Regions from separate parts of the Brevibacillus sp. IT-7CA2 genome, predicted to be linked through region 2. Evidence: riboswitches for the same ligand, from Rfam matches in the RefSeq annotation. Region 2 holds a riboswitch; each other region holds the start of a gene.

Region 1 (5,287 bases), on a different contig from region 2:
AAACCTCAATCCATACAAGCTAATACCCAAAACGAGCAAGATGACCACTGTTTGCGTCAAGTCAGCGTCCGTCAGGGAACTGTTACGAATCGAATCCACCGTGTCCCCAATTAATTTCGGCGGCCAAAGCATGAGGACATCGATGATAAACAGCACAGAGATTCCAATGACGTACCGTTTCCAATAGGCACGAAAAAACCAAGATAATTGCCGAAGTGTCTGCATGTAAATCACCTCTATTTATTTAAACCTAACAGCACGACTAAAAAAGGGCTTGCGAATCACACGCAGCCCTCTTGATCTGTCTTCACCATCGTAATTTACAGAATTTTCATTGTCAATCGAAGCATACAGTTCAATCTACTATTTTTTATCGGTTTTCCAGTCAAGCCATTCCTCTTTTAGCAAGCTGTAAGTGGCATGATCCACGTAATGATCGTAAAGGAATTCATTCCGGCGTAGTATCCCCTCCAGTTGAAACCCTAATCGTTCCGGAATCGATCTGCTCTTGTAGTTTTCCGTAGCAGCCTGAATCGTTACTTTTTCCAAATCCCATGACCCGAAGATCAATACGTCCAAGTAGGTCGCCACTGCTTCCGTCATTAGGCCCTTACCCTGAAATTGCGCACCCAGCCAATAGCCAATGGACGTCTTTTTGTTGATCCAATCCACCGTATGTACGCCGACTGTACCAGCCAGACGTCCTTGGTACCAAATACCGTAGTTGATGCCGCGATTATCATTGTACTGATGGATCGTCGCTTGGATGAATTGGCGCGAATCCTCTTCCTTCTTCGTATAATTCAGCCACGGCAGCCATTCCATAAGATTCTCCCGGTTCGAATCCGTAAGCAAAAATAACTCCTCAGCATCGGCTAATTCTAATTGTTTCAAGTACGTATCTTCATTGATTGCTATCCGTTGAATCGGTTGCATACGTATCTCCCCTTTTTTGGATATTTTACTGGAAAACGCCAAAATGAGCAAAAAGCGTCCGCCAGCAACAACAGGGCGAACGCTTATAAACCATTCTTTTATTTTTTGCTATTGCCGATCTCTTCCGGCTTGAAAATGCCTGTCTCCGTGACGATCGCTGTAATGTACTTCGCCGGCGTTACATCGAACGCAGGATTGTACACCTTGATATCGTCTGGAGCTACCTGTTTGCCCAAGCCATGGGTAATTTCCTCGGCTGGACGCTCTTCAATCGGAATATCTGCGCCTGTCGGTGTCTCCAGATCGACAGAGGACAAGGGAGCTGCCACGTAAAAAGGAATGCCGTGAGCTTTTGCCAATACCGCTACCCCATACGTACCGATTTTGTTGGCGACATCGCCATTCGCTGCTACGCGGTCTGTACCCACGATGACAGCCTCTACTTTCCCTTGCGACATAACCATCGCCGCCATGTTGTCGCAGATCAGCGTCACATCAATCCCTGCTTGCTGCAATTCGAATGCAGTAAGACGAGCGCCTTGCAGGACAGGACGGGTTTCGTCTGCGTACACCTTCAGATTCCAACCGCGTTCCTTTGCCAAATAAAATGGAGCGGTAGCCGTACCGTACGCTGCTGTAGCCAATGCCCCTGGATTACAGTGCGTGAGAATTCCCATACCGTCATGCAACAGAGTGAGCAAATGCTCTCCGATGGTCCGGCATACCTCAGCGTCTTCCTTTTGAATCGCCAGTGCTTCATCGAGCACTGCCGCCTTCAACTCGGCAATCGAAGCTCCGCTTTCTTTTTCAACACGAGCTTTGATGCGATCCAACGCCCAGAACAGATTCACGGCTGTCGGACGGGAAGAGCCCAGGTAATCTGCCTGCTGGTTCAGTTCCTGCCAAAACTCGTCGTAGTTACTCGCTTCACTGCCACGAATACCTAGGTAGAGCCCGTAAGCTGCTGCCATGCCAATCGCCGGTGCGCCACGCACTTCCAAGCGACGGATAGAACCCCATACTTGCTCGGAGGTAGTCAAGTTCAAATAGATCGTTTCTACGGGCAGACGCGTCTGGTCAAGCAAGACCAATGCATCATTCTCCCATTTAACAGGTGCCAATTGAGTGCTGGTTGTCATACTGTTGTAGCCTCCTGATAGTAACGTTCGGTCACAGTGCGTACGATGTCCGTGATATCTGTCGATTCGTCTATGCCGCCGCGACCGAGAATCAGCGCTTCTCCAATCGAGAGAGCCAGACGCTCTGCTTCTGCGCGAGTCTGGTCGTCTTCAATGGCATTCAGGTCCGCTACGCCTGCCAAGCCGATGACACGGCGCAAGATTTTGCATCCGGCATAGCCTGCTGTATCCTGAATCACGCGCTTCACGTAGCTTTGCCACAGTCCTTCGACATGGGCGCTGCGCTCTTTGGCGTGCTTGTGCCAGAGCTGAACGAATTGCGAAACGAATTCATTCCAGACATCCTCGACCGTTTCCAGTAAGTATTCGCGGTACGCTTCCCGTTCTCCTTGATCTTTTTGCAAACCGTGCTGTCCTGCGTAGTTGAGCAATAGATTGGCAATGACCGCCCCGATGTCAAAACCGATTGGGCCGTAGAAAGCGAACTCTGGATCGATTGCTTTCAAGCTGTTTTCCGTGATGAAAATACTTCCAGTATGCAGGTCACCATGCAGCAGCGCTTCCGAGCGCGTAAGGAAATCGTATTTCAGCTTGGCGATTTCCAGCTTCAGCGGCCTGTTGTTCCAGATCGCCTCGACTTCCCGGCGAATCAACGGGTTGAAGTCGTTGGTAGGCGCATTTTCATATGGATCGGTAAAGACGAGGTCTTCTGTGATTTTGCATAATTCTGGATTTATGAATGTTCCGACTAGCGCTTTTTTATCGTACGGATGCGCGCCCAGATCGGATGTGAAGAACAAGGTTTGCGCGAGAAAACGACCAATTTGCTTCGCGAATAGCGGGTACCGCTTTCCTTCGATCAGACCTTTGCGAATGATGATGTGGTCCCCGACGTTTTCCATGACAGTCAACGCAAGCTCCCCGTCGAAATGATACACCTGCGGCACTAAGTCTGGAACGTATTTGTGCTGAAGGCGGAGTGCCTCGCTCTCGATGCGAGCCCGATCAATTGTAAGCGGCCAAGATTCTCCCACGACACGGGCAAAAGGCAGTGCTTGCTTGACAATGACGCTCTTACCGGATGCTGGCTCCTGAATGTCAAAAACCAGATTAAGGTTGCCATCCCCGATTTCGCGGCTGGTCAGCTCTGCTCCTTCACTAAAAAGACCCGGTATTCCTTTTACGTACTCCACTGCTTCCTGTTCAGTCAATGCGCGATATGCCATGATTCCAAAACTCCCCTCTGCGTATTTTTCCTCTATCTCTACTTGTTTTGTTTGAGTACCTGGAGCAAAAAAAAGACCTCTTTTCCCGAAGAAAAGAGGTCGCTGTCGTCACGTGTAAGAACCGTGTTGATGTCCCCCTTATCTTCCAGACTACTTTTGTTTCTGCAGGAATTAGCACCGTGCATGTCGCCTGTCAATCATTCGCTACTCGCGTCTGAATGGCGTCATGTCGGTTGCCGGGTATCATCGGGCCAGTCCCTCCACCTTCTCTGGATAAGGTATCCAAAACGTATTCGGTTTTTGATTTAGTTTGAATCATACAACCAACGCTTCCACGATGTCAACACCCTTTTGTGCAAAAATTCGCACCTTGTTACTAGTAAGTATAATGTGCTCCCGATGCCGCAGGCTGCTCCCAATTCCACCAGTCTACCTTGCCTAGAAGCGCTGCTGTTATCGACTTTTCGGCCTTGAGCTTTAACAGTTCTTTCGTAGGTCCGGTTAGGACAGCGCCGTAGATACGAACTCCGTTTTGCTGCATGTAGTTGTATCGTTCTGTAATTTGCGGATCGCTACGAAATAACAAGAATCTGCCGATATCGCGAGTCAAACCTTCTTGCTCGGACAAGTACTTCATTTCGTTCAGATAAGTCGCCATCCGCCTATCCCCTTCCCCGTTTACAAGAATAGGTCCACCATAATTCAGCTCCCTTTCTGCAAAACCCCATACTTTTCCGGGACCTACCATCAACTGTCCCTCTTCACTCTCTTTGGTCTCGACCCCTGTGTCTACTGCAAACCAAACCGTATCTTGTCCCGAAGAGGCAACATGGCGGGAAACCAGTTCATAGTACTCCTCGTACGTCAGGAAGTGATCGAAGGAAATCGCAAGCTGCGAAACCGTTCCCTCGGGCAGCTTCTCCATCGTTGTCCAGGCAGGTGAAGTGCGAAAGTCCGTATTCTCCATTGCCCCCTCTGTTGGATAACGGAAATACAGCTTCTGTTCCCTGACCCCATTCGGCCATTTCGGCCCAGCGTTTACGTTCCACAGCACATTTGTGCTTTCAAAGCGGCCAGCGTTCTTTTCTTCCGCTCCAACCCTCTCACGCAACTCCATGCTGATATTGCCGTATAGCAATCCCACCTGCGAGCCACTCCCGCCTACACTGACACCTGGCTGCGTAAAATTGACCATCGACTTCGCAACGCGGAACAGATCTTCATGCATCAGTGACCCAACCCAGCCATTCAGAATCAGCAATACAACTCCGGCCAAAAAGGGAAGCCCTATGGTGAATCCAGCGTTGGACAACCGATTTTTCCATTTCCCCCGGCGAACAATGGCGCGCTGTTTTTCAGCCGACAGCGTTTCAGGCTGTTTTGTTTTCGCGTTATCCTCTCCCGTTTCTTCCCCCAGCAAAAGCCTCTCCAACCGCTGTGCGTATTCCTCGTCAGCGGCTATTTCCTCTTCGAATTGTTTCGAATCTTCTACCGCCATTTCCCCCCGCAAATAAGCAAGCAGCCTTTGCTCGCGATTATTCTCATCCTTGTTCATCCCAGCTTTCCTCCCTCCACAACTGCCGCATCTTTTGTCGTCCCCGAAACAAGGAACGTTTGACATCTGCCAGCTCGGTCCCGAGTACCTCTGCCATTTCCGCGTAGGAAAACTGCATGGCAGACAACAAAATGACCTGTCTTTGCTTTTCCGGAAGTCTCTCCAAATAGTCATGGGCCGCTTCCCACAGCTCCTTGTTCACGACATGCTCTGCCGGATCAACCGCCGAATGATCACGTCGTTCTGGCAGGGCTGCCACAAACGCAAACTGTTGTTTCGTCTTCTTGCGATAACCGTCCACGAAAGCGTGATAGGCCACCTTGAACAGCCAGGGCCGTACTTTTTCCCCACGGTAGTCGTCCAAGGAAGTGAAGGCGCGACAAAAGGTTTCCTGTGTCAGATCCTCTGCCAGCCTCTCATCTCGTGTCAGC
Region 2 (5,287 bases):
CCACAACTCGATCCGAAAGAAAATCCTCTGCGGAAATATTCAATGCATCAGCCTTGACTCTCATGAGAGCATCCTTACTTACCAAAATGACTGGTCTTGGCTGTGGTTTTCCGTTTTCCTCCTCCTGTAAGTTTAGTGCGACCGCCAAAATGCGGTTGTCATTGCTCATTTCCGTGAATTGTTTCTGAAGGCGGTGGAAAGAGGAATGATTCAGTTCCACCCGAAACAACCCGCCTGTTTCTAGGGTAATGCCAGTGTGCAATTGCCCCAGCTCACGAAAACTGTCAAAGAGCCGAGATACGTACCGAGCATTGCGGCCAATTTCATCCATGTACCGCTTTTTGGAATCGATTTCTTCTAATACGACAGCTGGTATGACAATTTCATTGTCAGCGAAAGAAAACATCGCCCTAGGATCTTGCAGGAGTACGTTGGTGTCCAGTACGTAGATTTTCTTCAAAATCTCGCCTCCTATTACCCTTCTTATATACCCTATGCAATTTTTGTAGGGATGCTCAAGTGCGGCGACGTGATGTACTACAGTCTATGTTCAGGTAGACAGAGATAGACGACCCATTGGCAGAATGAAAATGGGCAGCCCAGAACAAAATACTTGTAACCCTGCCCTCCTCACGAAGGAAGGCAATACTGGGAAAGGGAGAATGCCTGTGAAACGGATCATGATCTACTGCCTCGGTTTTAGCTTGTTGCTTACAGCATGCATGTCGGGCAATAAACCACCGGCCAATCAGGCTGCACAGCCGAAGCATGCCACTCATACTCAACGCGTTCAGCAAACAGCTCCTGAGCCTGCTTATAATCAATCTTCTCAAGCCACCGCTGATCGTCTGGTCCAACTGGCAACCCGTGTGAAAAGGGTACACAGCGCGACTGCTGTGGTCTTGGGCAAATATGCCGTAGTCGGTATTACTGTGGACCCGAATCTGGATCGCCCAGAAGTCGGCGTCATTAAGTATACGGTTGCGGAAGCGCTGAAAGAAGACCCTCAAGGAGCGAACGTTGTCGTAACCGCAGACCCTGCCGTCGTACAACGGTTACGGGAGATGAGAGATGATATTCGTCGCGGTCGTCCTGTTGCCGGAATTACGGAAGAGTTAGCGGATATCGTTGGTCGGATCATACCGCAACTACCGCGCAGTGTGCAGCCTCGCGAACAAACCCCTTCTCAAGTAAAAGAAAAACGCATGCACAAAGAGCCGCAAGGACAAAACAAGATCAACGCAAATCGTACAGGAACACCTTAAAAGAAAAGAGGTATCCCCCGGATTTAAGCCCGGGAGAATACCTCTTTTTCTTTATGGACGGGTGCTTCAGATGGCAAATGATCCAAAGCTTGCTTCAAATCTGCCACCAAGTCATCGAAATCCTCCAAACCAGCTGACAACCGGATCAAACCATCCGTGATTCCCCTTGCAGCTCTTTCCTCAGCAGGCATCGCTGCATGTGACATCGTAGCTGGGTACGAGAGAATCGTTTCCACTGCCCCGAGGCTGACAGCCACAATCGGCAATTTTACGCGATCAAACAACGCTTTTGCTCGCTCGTGGCTCCCAACATCAAAAGAAAGAACAGCCCCATGACCAGTCGCTTGTTGTGTTTGAATCAGGTGACCGGGGTGATCCGCCAGCCCCGTATAGTAAACTCGGCTTACTTGTGGATGCGAAGACAACCAGTCAGCCAAGCTCGCGGCTGTTTTCGTGCTGACATCCAGTCGGGCTTTCAATGTTTTGAGCCCACGCATCACGAGCCAGCAGTCCTGCACACCCAAAATCGCTCCCATGCCATTCTGGATAAAGTAGAGCTGTTCCCCTAACGCAGCCTCTCTGGTCACAGCCAGACCTGCAACGACGTCGCTATGCCCTCCGATAAACTTCGTTGCACTATGAATGACCACATCTGCGCCAAGCTCCAATGGCCGCTGGTAATACGGGGTAAGGAACGTATTATCGACAATGACGAGCAAGCCGTGCTCCTTCGCTATACGAGAAACCGCTGCAATATCTGTCACCTTTAAGGTGGGATTGGAGGGGGTCTCCAGGTAAACCCCTTTCGTTGCCGGTGTAATGGCCGCACGAACGGCTTCTGTATCTGTTGCATCCACGAACGTAACGGAGATGCCCATTCTCGACAATACCTTGGTCAAAAACCGAAACGTGCCACCGTATACATCTTCCGCCACTACAACATGGTCTCCAGCTGAAAACAACATGAACACGCTGGAAATGGCAGCCATGCCAGATGAGAACGCGAAACCGCGTGCGCCTCCCTCCAGAGACGCAATGGCGTCCTCCAAAGCCTGCCTGGTCGGATTGCCTGATCTTGCATAATCGAATGTACCTGGCTGATCGATATCAGCCTGATGAAATGTGGAAGCCTGATAAATCGGAACCGACGACGCACCTGTGAACGGGTCAATGCAAGTCGAACCGTGGAGGATCTTGGTTGCAAAATTCATCGTACACTCCCCCCTACGACCAAACTAGCATTCAATGCCTGAAACAAATCGGCTACGACATCATCTGGATGCTCGATGCCAACCGACAGTCGCAACAATCGATCACAAACACCGACATGCTCTCTGACTTCTTGCGGGATATCGGCGTGAGTCTGCGTCGCCGGATACGTACACAATGACTCGACACCACCCAGACTTTCTGCAAAGGACACCATTTGCAGATTTTGCAGGAACAATCCCACCTGCTCTGCATCGCATACGCGGAACGATACCATCCCACTATGCCCAGTCGCTTGATTCACCTGGATCTCATGTCCCGGATGCTCTGGCAGACCTGGATAAAATACCTCCGCTACTGCCGGATGCTCACGCAGCTTTTCCGCTACAATCAAGGCATTGGATTGATGGCGCTCCATCCGCAATGCCAATGTTTTCATCCCGCGAACGAGAAGCCAACAATCTTGCGGCCCAAGTACAGCACCGATCGAATTGTGCAAAAACCGGATTTTTTCCGACAACTCTTCCCCTTTTGTTACGATGAGTCCAGCCAGCACATCGTTATGTCCTGCCAAATACTTGGTTGCACTATGTAAGACGATATCTGCACCAAGCTCTAATGGGCGTTGACAATACGGGGTTAAGAATGTGTTGTCTACAATCGTCAGGAGCCCGTGCTGTTTCGCCAATTGTGTTACTGCTCGAATATCGGTAATCTGCATGAGCGGATTGGTTGGTGTCTCAACAAAGATGGCCTTTGTATCCGGGCGAATCGCATCTTTGAGTGCACGAATGTCACGTAAATCCACGTACGAAAACGTCAGACCGTAACGAGAGAGCACTTGCTCGAACAATCGATAGGTTCCCCCGTACAGATCGAGTGAAACGATCAGATGATCCCCTTGGGAAAACAAACCCATGACGGTATGAACAGCAGCCATTCCGGAGGCGCAAGCAAATCCTGTATCTCCTGATTCTGCTTCAGCGATGGTCTCCTCCAAAATGGTGCGAGTAGGATTAGCTGTGCGTGTATAATCATATCCAGTGCTCTGGCCCAAGGCAGGATGGCGATAAGCCGTTGCATAGTAAACAGGAAAGCTCACCGCCCCTGTTTTTTCGTCTCTGCCTACGCCCGCCTGAATCAATTTCGTTTCTAACTTCATGTCTATTTCTCTCCCTCCAATAGTGTACGAGGGCATCAAAAAAGCCCCCTTTCCTCTGAAAGAAGGCTTTGTTTACGTCACCGTAAGCAAATCCTTCTCATCTTTCAGAGTTTGATAACTCTGCAGGAATTAGCACCATTATCTCCCTGTTAAAATACAGGTGATTGGTTGCCGGGCATCATCGGGCCAGTCCCTCCGCCGCTCTGGATAAGAAGATTGCTATTCAATTTGATTGACCCTAATACTAAAGGATCGGCAGGATCCTTGTCAACAATTTATTTCCACCCGTTAATTTGCATCCTTCAAGGCTGTCATAACTTGATTGTCCAGCTTCGCTGCCGCGTTTTTGTCATACGTCTTTTCATATTGTGGTTCTACGGAAATACGGGAACCGTAAAACATAATATCACGAACAGCCTCAATCTTGATTTCTGCCATGGCCAGCTTGAGCGGAACACCTTCCAGTCGGTCTGTTTTGACGACAGCACGACCATTAATGGCGAAAGACGAGCCGGCACCGATCAAATGCAGAACAATTTGTGGTTCCTTCGCAATATTAGCCAAAATACGTGAGCGATTATCCACGGCAAAACGAATCGTATCGGCGCTGACAGCATACGTCCAGGACAAGGAGCTGAGCGATGGTGCCCCTGACTCATGGTCTACTGTGCCCAAGGTAACAAAACGCTCCTTTTGCAAGAGCTTGAATAAATCTTCGGAAAGAGATTGGGAAACAGTTTCAGCCATTTTAAAGCCTCCTAACAAACGTTTTGTACGTTCATTTTACCCTTCACATAGCTGATAGGCAAACGTTTCCTCTCCACCTTGATTCTGGTGGTCTTTTTCCCTAGACTGGTAGGTAACGATATCGAATGATGGAAGGGGATGGACAGCTTGTCGCCTACAGACCGCCTTATCCAGCAAATTGACCAAGTACTTGAAGAGCTTCAGGAAGTTCGGAAGGTAAATGAGCGGATGCATAAAATTGCGATGTTCCTGGAAGATATTCGACTAGCAGATGTGATCCAAAATTACACAGCCCCGCGCAAGCTGCTCTGGATCAATTTCCTCGCAGGTCTTGCCCGGGGTCTGGGATTGACGATTGGTACTGCTATCGTTTTGGCTTTCCTCGGCTCCCTCTTGACGCAATTTCTTTCGATCCCCATTCTGGGGGATTACATCAGACAATTGGTGGAGTACGTCGAGACTTACAAGCAGCGGCCTTAACGATAGAGACTAGTCTCTGTCGTCGTCACGATCGTCATCGTCGTCATGATCATCATCGTGGTCGTCATTCCATTCTTTACCGTGCTTTTTCCAATAGCCATACGCGTTGCCGTTGGGATGCTTATCTTTCTGCTTATCTTTCTGCTTCCCTTTTTCTTTTTTCTTTTTGTCATCATCATCGCCTTCATCGTCGTCTGTTGGCTTCACAGGCTCGACAATGACTTTTGTGCTTAATGCAACGTCAGCTTTCTTAACCAGCTTATCGTCTTCATACAATGCGAATTGAATCGATTTGGCGCTAAAGGAACGATCCTTGTAAGACAACGTCAAAGAAAATTCACCTTTGTCATTCGGTTCAATCTCTTTTTTCTTCCCGTCAGGAGCGATCACAAACAATTCCGTATCGTCCTTTTTATTCCAGCCG
Region 3 (5,287 bases), on a different contig from region 2:
ATCAGTCTGGCTAAATCGTCCGCATTGGTTTCTGTACGGGATACCGTTCCCGTCACTTTTCCTCCGCGCAGTACCGTAATACGATCAGCTACCTCCATGACCTCCTGCAACTTATGTGTAATCAAAATGACGCTCTTGCCGCTCTCCGCCAGGTTTCGAATCGTTTGCAGCAGGTCGCGTACCTCCAGCGGAGTAAGTACAGCGGTCGGCTCGTCCAGCACGATAATATCCGCTCCCTGATACAGGACCTTCAGAATCTCGACCCGTTGCTGTTCCCCAATCGAGCAATTCTCTACCTTGGCCTGCGGATGAATCGGAATGCGATACTGCTCACTAAGCACACGCACCTTGTCCTCCGCGTCATTTCTTTTGAAAAAACCTGCTTGATTCGGCTCGTATCCGATCACGATATTTTCAGTCACACTGAATTCTCCGAAGAGCATAAAGTGCTGGTGAACCATCCCGATTCCATTTCGAATCGCGTCCTCTGGTCCGCGAAAAACAACTGGCTTGCCGTTTAACACGATCTCTCCCGACGTCGGTTGCTCCATCCCGTACAGCATCCGCATCAGTGTCGTTTTGCCCGCTCCATTTTCCCCGACAATCGAGTGGACTTCTCCTGCTGCCAGTGAGAACGACACCTTGTCGTTGGCGGTAAAATCTCCGTACTTCTTGGTCATGGCCCTCATTTCCAAGCGATCGGTCATTCCCACTCCCTCATTTCTGTACGTCCTTTTATGAAAATGGAAGACCGACTACACAGCCGTAGTCGGTCACATCCATCACTGTGCACAAGCTATAAATAACCGTTCAAAAAGTTGGCTTTTCAGCACCGAGCTGCCTTTTTAGAACTGGTCTGGTACTTTGCGAGTGCCCGCTACAATCTCATCGTTGATCGCTTTCACTTTATCCACCACTTCTTGTCCAATAAAAGCGTTCAGCGGCGTTTTGCTTTCGTGCGTGACATAGGTTACGCCAACACCTTTTTCTTTCAAGCCGTACGCAACAACACCTGGTTTGAACGTTCCTTCTACAAAGGTCTTCACCGTTTCATATGCTGCCGCGTCAGTCCCTTTCAATTGGGACAGAACAATATGCTCTGGATCAATCGTCGTACGGTCAACGTCCTGACCTGCTGTGAAGAAGCCTTTTTCCTTCGCTGCTTCGAAAACGCCGAGGTCGCCTACTGCTGCTGCACCGTTAATGAAGTCAGCGCCTTTGGAAGCTTGGAGCAACGCCAATTCCTTCGCTTTTGCCGGGTCAGTGAAGCTACCTACATAGTTGACCATCAGCTCTGCTTTTGGATTCGTCGCTTTCAAGCCCTCTCCGAAGCCAACTGTCCATTTTTTCAACTGCGGAATATCAAGAGCGACAACCATACCTACTTTGTTCGTTTTCGTTGCCAGACCTGCTGCTGCTCCCACCAGGTAAGCCGCTTCCTGCTCGCGGAAGGTAACACTACGAACGTTTGGCAAATCCACTACAGTATCAATAATCGCAAAATTACGATCAGGATTTTCGGTAGCTACTTTTTTCAATGCATCCTCTGATGTAAAGGAAGAAGTGATGATCAAATCATAATTTTCTGCAACAGCCACGCGCAGATTTTCTTCAATCGCTCCATGGTCCGTAGATTCAATCGTTTTCACTTCTGCGCCCAGCTCTTGTGCGGCTTTCTTTGCACCCTCATCCATTTGTTGGAAGAACGGATTCACACCGATTTTCTCGGGCAAAATCAAGGCAATTCGCTTTTTGGCCGCGCCCTCTTGTCCTGCTGCTTGTCCTCCTGGCTGATCTGCAGGTGCGCTTGTGCCAGTCGAGCACCCTGTTGCCAATACTGCGAATGTCGTTAATGCCAGCAATAACTTCTTCATGATGTATCTCTCCCTATCCGAACTTTACGTTTTTCTTTATCCTATTAGGTAATGTACGGCTTTTTACCCATTTTTTCAATACTATTTACGAATATTCTCTTATAAAATTAATTTATCGTTCGTTTATTTCCTCCTTCCTTTTACAAATACAACAAAAAAACTCTTCCCGGAGGAAGAGTTTGCGTACGTAGCCGTTCTCTTCCTCATCTGTCAAAACCATGGTACAGGTTTTGCAGGAATTGGCACCTTTCTGTTCATGCATAGACATGATCAGTGGTTGCCGGGCATCATCGGGCCAGTCCCTCCGCCGCTCTTGATAAGGTAGGTGAATATATTTAGTTACAATGGAATTCATTCTAGCAGAACGGTTCAAAAATGCAATTCTTTTTTCTCAATTCCAAACACTTCTATAAGTAAATAAAAGTTTAAAAAGTCGTCTTTTCAGCACCGAGAAATTGGCGAGAACCTGAAGAAGGAGGAGCGGAGTGTAGGAGACCTACATGAGCACCGGACTTCGAAGGTGAACGTCAATTTCGATGCCGAATCAGCTTTCAGAACTACTTCGTGATCAAAAGACGACTTTTTAAACAACCTCTAACTAATTTACGTGAAAGGTTTGCTGGAGACGATGAGACAATGTATTCAGCTCGCCCAGCTCTTCCGTAATCTCACGCACTTTTTGATGCTGGTTTTCTGCTGTCGCAAACAGCTCTTCTAAGTTGGCTACGGATTCCTCGGTTACGGCTGTAATGGTCGACATCTCGATGGCAACTTCGCCGGAACGCACTTTTACCCGGTCCATGCTGGAGCTTACTTGATCAGCTGCTTCCAGGAAGGCCATCATCCCGGCACGCACTGCTTCGATGGAGGCCACTGTTTTCACGGCCAGCTCTTGGCCTTTTGCAACAGACGTTTCCCCATTGCTCATATGCTGCACCGCATTCTCACTTTCCTGATGGAGAGATTTCAGAATGTCGGTAATTTCCTGCGTAGCTGTCGCGCTTTGTTCCGCCAGCTTGCGTACCTCATCCGCTACAACAGCAAATCCACGTCCATGCTCGCCTGCACGAGCCGATTCAATCGCCGCATTCAGCGCCAAAAGATTCGTTTGTGTCGCGATCTGATTAATAGCGCCGACAATTTCCTCTACGCGATTCGCCTGACGATTGAGCTGGTGAATCGTAGAGGCTGCTACATTAACTGCCTGCACAATTTGCTCCATCTGCGAGGACAGCTCGTTCATCATCTGAACGCTTTCTGTCAGACGACGGTTGTTTTGTTGCGATTCCGTTTTCATTGAGTTGGTCTGTGTTGTGACTGCCTCGATTTCCTGGTCGATGGATTGAACCTCTTCTTCGATCTTCACCGTAGAATTCGCCTGCGATTCCATACCTGTGGCGACTTCCTTAAAGGCTACCATCATTTCATCTGTATTGCGCTTCGTACCTTCCGCATGCTCATGCACATGATCGCTTGTACGATCCAGCTGCTCCGTCATTTGCTGGATGTTCAAAAGCATTTCTCCCAGACGGCGCTCCTTCTCTTCCGCTTCCTGCCTTGCGTCATCAGCTTTTCGCAAGGAGGCTTGTCCGGCGAGACACAGATACGTGACGGCTCCCATCATCATGAGAATCGTGACAATACGCATAAGCAAATTGAGCTCTGAAAAATCACCCTCGAAAATCTCGTAGGTTCCTGTGTAGAACCCAATAACCGTAACAATGATTTGGGTAATTCCCGCTGTTACGACTAGCTTCCAATCCAAGTAGGCTGCCAAAAAGCCCATGACGATAAAGGCGAGGAAGGTAACCTCCTGGTAATCGGTAAAGTGATCGAATGAAATCGCATAAAACATGAGTCCAATTGCTACCAGATAACGAATCACATGACTATCTTTGCGAATGAAATAATACGGCGAAACAATTAGAGTGACCAGCAATCCCAAGGACGTCACTTTCCAGAAGTTCACATCCACTTGGTAGGCAATGAGTCCCGCCATCCACAAATGATTCCATAGGATAAAAATCATAAAGCCTTCTTTGTCAGTCAAGGTATTGCGAATCAGTTGAATCATAACCGCCCCCCGTTTCCTTTTTACTTATGTATCGGATTCTTTCCCCATTATATAGCCAAACCTTTGCCAAATTTGTGAAAAAAGTAAGAACAGCCAAAAACAATTTCGAATAGGCTATTACACAACTCTCACGTACAGGAGGCAAACGGAGAAAAGTGGAACTCAATCAATTGCCAGCTACTGTGCTGACACGGACGATTAGCCGTCCGAACACCACGATTTACTATCCCCAATTGGCAGGCCTAGCCAACCAACAAGCGGAAAAAGATATCAACCGGGCGATTTATCAAACGGTTCAAGGCTTAATTCACGAGCAACAACGGGTCCAGGTACCGGGAAATACAGAAATGCAAGGAAGCTACGAAATCAAGACAAACGAACGCGGTATTTTCAGCGTCGTGTTGAGCAACTACGCCTACACACCACAAATGGCTCACGGCATGACCTTCCTCGGGTCGATCACCGCAGATATCCAAACAGGCAAGCTGTATACGCTGCGTGAATTATTCAAGCCAGGAAGCGATTACGTCAAGGTAATTTCCGAAAACATCAAGCGTCAAATCAAAGAAAGAAGCATCCCCACACTCAATGGCTTTACTTCGATTAAGCCCGATCAGGATTATTACCTCGCCGACAAAGCACTGGTCATCTACTTCCAGTTGTACGAAATTACGCCTTACTACGTCGGTTTCCCCATGTTCCCCATTTCGGTCTATGAACTGGAACCGCTCATCAATGAAAAAGGACCACTGAGCATCTTGTCCGCAGATTAATCCTCCACCGTATTTTTCAGCCAGGTGAGTGTCTTCTTCCATGACACTCGCCTGGTTCTATTTGTGTCAGAAAATCCATTATTTCGCCATCGAATAAACGTTTACTTATATGTACGAAACTGCTAGTATGTTATTGTACATATTTACTTAAGCAATAAAGTGTACGATATATCGGACCAGCTTTCCTGGAGGTATATACTCATGCAATATTATGGTCATCGAATTAGCCAAACCGCAAGAATATTCAGTAAATCGTTAAATGGGACTATGTCTCCCATGGGATTATACAGTTCGCAATGGGGTATTATCCTTTGCTTGCATTATCGCGAATCGCTCACCCAGGTTCAATTGAGTAACTACCTGAATGTGGAAGCGCCGACGATTACCCGGACACTCACCCGATTGGAAGAGATGGGCTGGATTATTCGCTCAGAGGGCGATGACAAGCGTGAGCGCTATGTGTCCTTGTCCCCGCAAGCAGTCGAACGGTTCCCGGAATGGCTGGAGGCTGCCAAAGAGCAAGAAGAGCTGGCACTCCGCGGCCTTGACGAAGCAGAACTCGCTAT
Region 4 (5,287 bases), on a different contig from region 2:
CCTCTTTCAGCCGTTCCCTAGCTATGCCCAGCCTCCTTATGCAAAATGGGGCAGGCTCGCGATGCAGGAAACGATGAAGCGATATCCAAACGCTCAAATTGTGGACTACCTACATGTCGGACGAAAACAAAAAACGCCCACCACGTCGGAAGAGACGTTTAAGCTCTTGCTTCAAGAAGGCAATCGCAGGTGGGCGTTACTCGTTCATATTGAATTCGTGAATCAGACAGAAGAAGTCGTAACCATCTCCTATGAGGAGACTCACTAGTCAGCGAGCTGTTCCATCTCTTTCATCATGACTTCCATGTCCATGTCAGCTGCCATCCCGTACGCGCGGCGCATGTTTCCATCTCCATCCACAAGGAACATGCGAGCCGTATGGGCATAAGAACCATCTGGCTGCTTCATGACCATCAGACCAAAATCCTTCGTCACTTTCTCTACAGCCTGAGCGTCCCCGCGCAGGAACTTCCAGCCGCTCTGATCTGCCTTGAACTTGGCTGCGTACTCCTGCAAGACTTCCGGCGTATCGTTATCAGGGTCAAAGGAAATGGAGATAAACTCTACTTTGTCTCCGAACAGTCCCTTTTCCTTCAACTGATCTTGCAGCTTGGCCATGTTGTACGTAGTCGCTGGACAAATATCCGGACACTTGGTAAACATAAACTCCACCAGTCGTACTTTGCCAGCACTTTCATTAAATGTATAGGTTGCTCCGGCACTGTTGTCCAAGGTGAAGTCCGCGATAGGCTTCAACACTTCGATCTTCTCTTCTGTCATATACTTATAACCAAATACTCCGACGATAGCCAAAAGGATAATGCCAGCTAACACAGGAAACCAATGTTTTTTCATCGCAGATTCCTGCTGCAATTGTGTTCCTTCACTCACGGGTTGCTTCCTCCCTGCTTGTCCCATGCGAGATGCCTCCTGATTACACACGGGAGGCATTCACACTGTTTCTATCACTTCTTACTGTTCCACTTCACCCGGCCATGCGAGCATGCCGCCAACCATATTCGCCACGTCATACCCTTGTGCACTCAAATACTCTGTAGCTGTATTGCTTCTGGCACCACTACGGCAAACCATCACAATCGGAATGTTCTTATCCAGCTCATCGATACGGTGCGGCAAAAAGCCGAGTGGGATCAACTTTGCCTCTTTGATATGACCTGCATTCCACTCATCGACTTCACGTACATCAATGACTTGCAGCTCCTCTTTGGCTTCCAGCTTTTCCAACAGCTCTTGTGGTGTCATTTCCTTTACTCCATGGCTCATCGCTATTTATCCTCCTATATGTACGATCAGATCAGTTGTAACCACCTCCATGATATCACACGCTTTTTTACTTTTCTAACGCGAAGAGCACTTGGCTTCACCATACATCCATGCTCCCTTTTTTCTACCATTATCTCCTATTTCGCTGCGGCAGTAGCCACACGGGATGTGAACAGCTTGAGGCAAAAGCGTTACAAATTAATGGCATGAGTGAACACCTTTCATCTATATATACATAAAAACCTCCCTGATAACTTACTATTATGCGTTGACAGCGAGGGGATATTTTCATACAATTACGACAACAACTTTTCTCATCAAGAGCGGTGGAGGGACAGGCCCTACGAAACCCGGCAACCAGCAGACTAGCTGCATGGTGCCAATTCCTGCAGAATCCAGTGATTCTGAGAGATGAACACAAGCCCGTGCATGATCGGAGCCTTCTTCTTCTCAGGAGAATGCTCCGTTTTTTATTAGCCGATTTCCCATAGTAAAAGGAGAGATGGACATGTCCGATCAACAACAATGGAAGCCAGAAACACTTGCGGTACACGGTGGACAGGAGGTTGACCCTGTAACAGGCTCACGTGCTGTTCCGATCTATCAGACGACCTCCTACGTTTTCCGTGATACGGAGCATGCTGCCAACCTGTTTGGCTTAAAAGAGTTTGGGAACATCTATACACGCATCATGAATCCGACACAGGATGTGTTTGAGAAGCGTGTTGCCCTGCTCGAAGGTGGTGTTGGCGCACTCGCGACCGCATCCGGGCAAGCTGCCATTACATTCGCCATCTTAAATATTGCGCATGCAGGAGACGAGATCGTCGCTTCCAGCAGCCTCTACGGCGGTACCTACAACCTGTTCGCCCACACTCTTCCCCGCCTCGGTATCAAGGTTCATTTTGCTGATCAATCCAATCCGGAAAATTTCCGTACCTATATCAATGAAAAGACAAAAGCCGTGTTCTGCGAGACGATCGGCAATCCGCGCATTGATGTCGCTGATATTGAGGCGATCGCCAATATTGCCCACGAAAATGGCGTGCCTTTGATCGTGGACAACACCTTCGCGACTCCGATTTTGTGCCGTCCTTTTGAGCACGGGGCCGATATTGTCGTTCACTCCACCACCAAATTCATCGGCGGCCACGGAACAGCAATTGGCGGTATCATCGTAGACTCTGGAAAATTCGACTGGAGCAACGGAAAATTCCCAGGTCTGACTACACCAGATCCAAGCTACCATGGCGTCGTCTATACAGAGGCAGTCGGTCCACTCGCCTATATTATCAAGGCGCGTGTCCAGCTCCAGCGCGATATCGGAGCGGCTGTTGCCCCAATCAACTCCTTCTTGTTCCTACAAGGATTAGAAACACTGCATCTGCGCATCGAGCGGCATAGCCAGAACGCCTTGGCAGTAGCCCAATTCCTCACCAATCACTCTGCCGTAGAGTGGGTGAGTTATCCGGGGCTGGAGTCAGACTCCCAGCATGAATTGGCACAAAAATATTTGCCAAAAGGTGCTGGCGCGATCCTGACCTTTGGAATTCGCGGTGGCGTTGAGGCAGGAAAAACATTGATCGAATCAGTGAAGCTGTTCTCCCATCTCGCAAATGTCGGGGACTCCAAGTCACTCATCATTCATCCAGCTAGCACAACACATCAGCAGATGACAGAAGAAGAGCAGGCAGCAGCCGGAGTGACTCCGGGACTTATTCGCCTCTCCGTCGGCACAGAATCGATCGACGATATCATCTCTGATCTGGAGCAAGCCCTGCAGCGTGCGTTGCAATTATCCACGGTAGGTTAACCATACCTTTACAAGGAAAGAAGAATCACGTGATCTCTTTGGATAGAGATTTGTGATTCTTCTTTTACTTTTTTATTTTAATTCGAAAATAATTGAATTTTTCGTTCGATATTTTTATAATACTATCATTCAAGAAAATTTTGGGAGAGTGGATATACGTGAAAGTTTTGAACATCGGAAGTGAACGGACAACGTATCGCGTGGAGATCTCGTATTCTCCTTTATTCGAAGCTGCCTTGGGAATCGCTGCCGCTACCTACGATCAATTGCATCACACGATGGAACACCCTCCTGCCTACTGGCGTCAACTATTGGACGAGCTGTCACCCTCTGTACAGCAAGAGGTCAACTATGCGAAGGAGCACAACACGTGGAAGACGCTTTTGCAACTGCTCGATCTTTGCCCTTTCGCTGATCTGGATTCCTTTCTCTCGTATGTCAGAGAACTCTCAACAGAACAGCTCCGATACGAGGCCCTCCCTTATCTCGGTGAAAATATGCAGGAAGCACGGCGGAAGGCTGCACAAGGAAACAAGGATGATTGCGCCGCTTTGCAGGAAGTGTGCCGCGCGCATCTCTTTTTTGAAGCGTATATCGAACATATTACTTCCGTTGATGCAGAAGAGCTACGTAGTCATATTCTCCGATTGATGGAAGGCTGGTATACCACTCATATCAAGCCGCGTGAGGAAGAAGTCGTTCGCATGCTAGAACGGGATTGGTCGCAAAAGCAAAGCAAGCTAGGAAAGCTCAACCCGGAAGCCTTGGTGGAGTATGCAACGGGATCGAGCTACCTCCCAGAGCCTACCGTGACACGCGTACTGCTGATTCCACAAGCGATCTATCGCCCGTGGACCGTACAGGCCGATGCTGTCGGGACGAAAATTTTTTATTACCCTGTTGCCGACGAAAATTTGCACGATGCTGTAGATCCTAATCAGCCACCTCCTTCACTGGTACAAGCCTTAAAAGCACTCGGTGATGAGCACAGGCTGCGCATGGTCAAAATGCTGGCGGAAAAGGACCTAAGCCTGCAAGAGATAACAGATCAACTCTCCATGGCGAAATCGACAGTGCACCATCACCTGTCCATGCTGCGGTCTGCCCATCTCGTTGAAACAGCAGGCTCCCGTTACAGACTCCGCCGTCATACGCTGGACAAGCTCCCGCTGATGTGGGATGAATTCCTGGACAGGAGCAACCCATGAACCAAACCGCGGTACAAGCCTCTGTCTGGCAGCAGCGTTCTTATCGTTGGATTCTTTTCGGTCAGCTCATTTCAGAACTCGGCTCCTCACTCGGTACCCTGGCCAATAGCTGGTTAATCTATCAGGCAACAGGCTCACAAGCTGCGGTCGGACAGATGTGGCTGCTGTATTTCTTGCCGTCGCTCGCTATTCAATTGGTAGCTGGACCGTACATCGATCGATTCGACAAGAAGCGTGTTATGATTTTTTCTCAATGGATGCGAGCTGCTGCGTTTTGTTTGTCCTTTGCGGTCATTACTTCCGGGACAGAATCGCTTTGGCCGTTGTATTTCACTGCCTTGATCAACGGTCTCGTTCAACCACTGTATGTACCAGCCAGCCAGTCGCTCCTCCCTGCTCTGGTCAAAAGAGAGCAGCTCCTCCAAGCCAATGCCTATTTGGATAGTGTCTTACGAATTGCCTTGATTACAGGACCTCCTTTGGGCGGGATTCTCGTGGCGAGTATCGGCGGTGAGTCAGTACTCGCATTAGTCGCGATCAGCTATGCACTCAGCGGATTTTTTCTGGTTCTTTGTCCAATCGCCCCAGCGGATACCGCCAACAAGAAGCAATCGTGGTTTGTCATGTTTAAGGCTGGTCTTGCGATTTTTTGGGAGAAGCCCCTTCTGCTCTGGCTTGGCCTGTACTCGGCTCTCGTCCAATTTGCTGTCGGCGTCACACTCGTACTAAACCTGCCTTTTGTAGCCGGCGAGCTGCAAGGCACCTCGTTTCATGTAGGCTTGTTTTTGGCTGGTTATCCGTTGGGATATTTCTTCGGCTCCTTGCTCGTGCCACGCTTCCGTAGCAGCCTTGGACAGCCCCTGATCATGTTGGGATCACTGGTATTAGGTGGCTTAAGCTTTGTTGCGATAGGCTTTACCCATGACATCTGGCTCGCAATCACTATCGAACTACTGGCTGGTCTGTTTGCTCCCTTTTTCCA

What was found. Region 2 has a riboswitch for S-adenosylmethionine ahead of ACM6JA_RS09830 (aminotransferase class I/II-fold pyridoxal phosphate-dependent enzyme). Riboswitches for the same ligand answer to the same signal wherever they lie in the genome.
Region 1: linked by a shared signal. The riboswitch ahead of mtnK (S-methyl-5-thioribose kinase) and the one ahead of ACM6JA_RS09830 (aminotransferase class I/II-fold pyridoxal phosphate-dependent enzyme) in region 2 are both predicted to bind S-adenosylmethionine.
Region 3: linked by a shared signal. The riboswitch ahead of ACM6JA_RS30985 (BMP family lipoprotein) and the one ahead of ACM6JA_RS09830 (aminotransferase class I/II-fold pyridoxal phosphate-dependent enzyme) in region 2 are both predicted to bind S-adenosylmethionine.
Region 4: linked by a shared signal. The riboswitch ahead of ACM6JA_RS05475 (homocysteine synthase) and the one ahead of ACM6JA_RS09830 (aminotransferase class I/II-fold pyridoxal phosphate-dependent enzyme) in region 2 are both predicted to bind S-adenosylmethionine.

Annotation. Positions count from the first base shown of each region.
Region 1 covers NZ_CATKQT010000044.1:460,091-465,377, reverse strand. The annotation lists gene ACM6JA_RS21890 (ABC transporter ATP-binding protein) at 1-225, opposite strand, end outside; gene ACM6JA_RS21885 (GNAT family N-acetyltransferase) at 364-936, opposite strand; gene mtnA (S-methyl-5-thioribose-1-phosphate isomerase) at 1,035-2,075, opposite strand; gene mtnK (S-methyl-5-thioribose kinase) at 2,072-3,301, opposite strand; SAM riboswitch class I at 3,437-3,581, opposite strand; gene ACM6JA_RS21870 (anti-sigma factor) at 3,678-4,856, opposite strand; gene ACM6JA_RS21865 (sigma-70 family RNA polymerase sigma factor) at 4,843-5,287, opposite strand, start outside.
Region 2 covers NZ_CATKQT010000011.1:684,270-689,556, forward strand. The annotation lists gene ACM6JA_RS09815 (PhoH family protein) at 1-460, opposite strand, end outside; gene ACM6JA_RS09820 (YhcN/YlaJ family sporulation lipoprotein) at 663-1,265, shown strand; gene ACM6JA_RS09825 (trans-sulfuration enzyme family protein) at 1,289-2,476, opposite strand; gene ACM6JA_RS09830 (aminotransferase class I/II-fold pyridoxal phosphate-dependent enzyme) at 2,473-3,636, opposite strand; SAM riboswitch class I at 3,731-3,850, opposite strand; gene ACM6JA_RS09835 (pyridoxamine 5'-phosphate oxidase family protein) at 3,925-4,383, opposite strand; gene ACM6JA_RS09840 (DUF5665 domain-containing protein) at 4,522-4,863, shown strand; gene ACM6JA_RS09845 (hypothetical protein) at 4,873-5,287, opposite strand, start outside.
Region 3 covers NZ_CATKQT010000055.1:215,411-220,697, reverse strand. The annotation lists gene ACM6JA_RS30990 (ABC transporter ATP-binding protein) at 1-707, opposite strand, end outside; gene ACM6JA_RS30985 (BMP family lipoprotein) at 846-1,874, opposite strand; SAM riboswitch class I at 2,075-2,197, opposite strand; gene ACM6JA_RS30980 (methyl-accepting chemotaxis protein) at 2,473-3,948, opposite strand; gene ACM6JA_RS30975 (DUF3298 and DUF4163 domain-containing protein) at 4,104-4,721, shown strand; gene ACM6JA_RS30970 (MarR family winged helix-turn-helix transcriptional regulator) at 4,923-5,287, shown strand, end outside.
Region 4 covers NZ_CATKQT010000008.1:74,000-79,286, forward strand. The annotation lists gene ACM6JA_RS05460 (YqzG/YhdC family protein) at 1-268, shown strand, start outside; gene ACM6JA_RS05465 (SCO family protein) at 265-891, opposite strand; gene ACM6JA_RS05470 (rhodanese-like domain-containing protein) at 973-1,284, opposite strand; SAM riboswitch class I at 1,596-1,702, shown strand; gene ACM6JA_RS05475 (homocysteine synthase) at 1,793-3,097, shown strand; gene ACM6JA_RS05480 (ArsR/SmtB family transcription factor) at 3,256-4,305, shown strand; gene ACM6JA_RS05485 (MFS transporter) at 4,302-5,287, shown strand, end outside.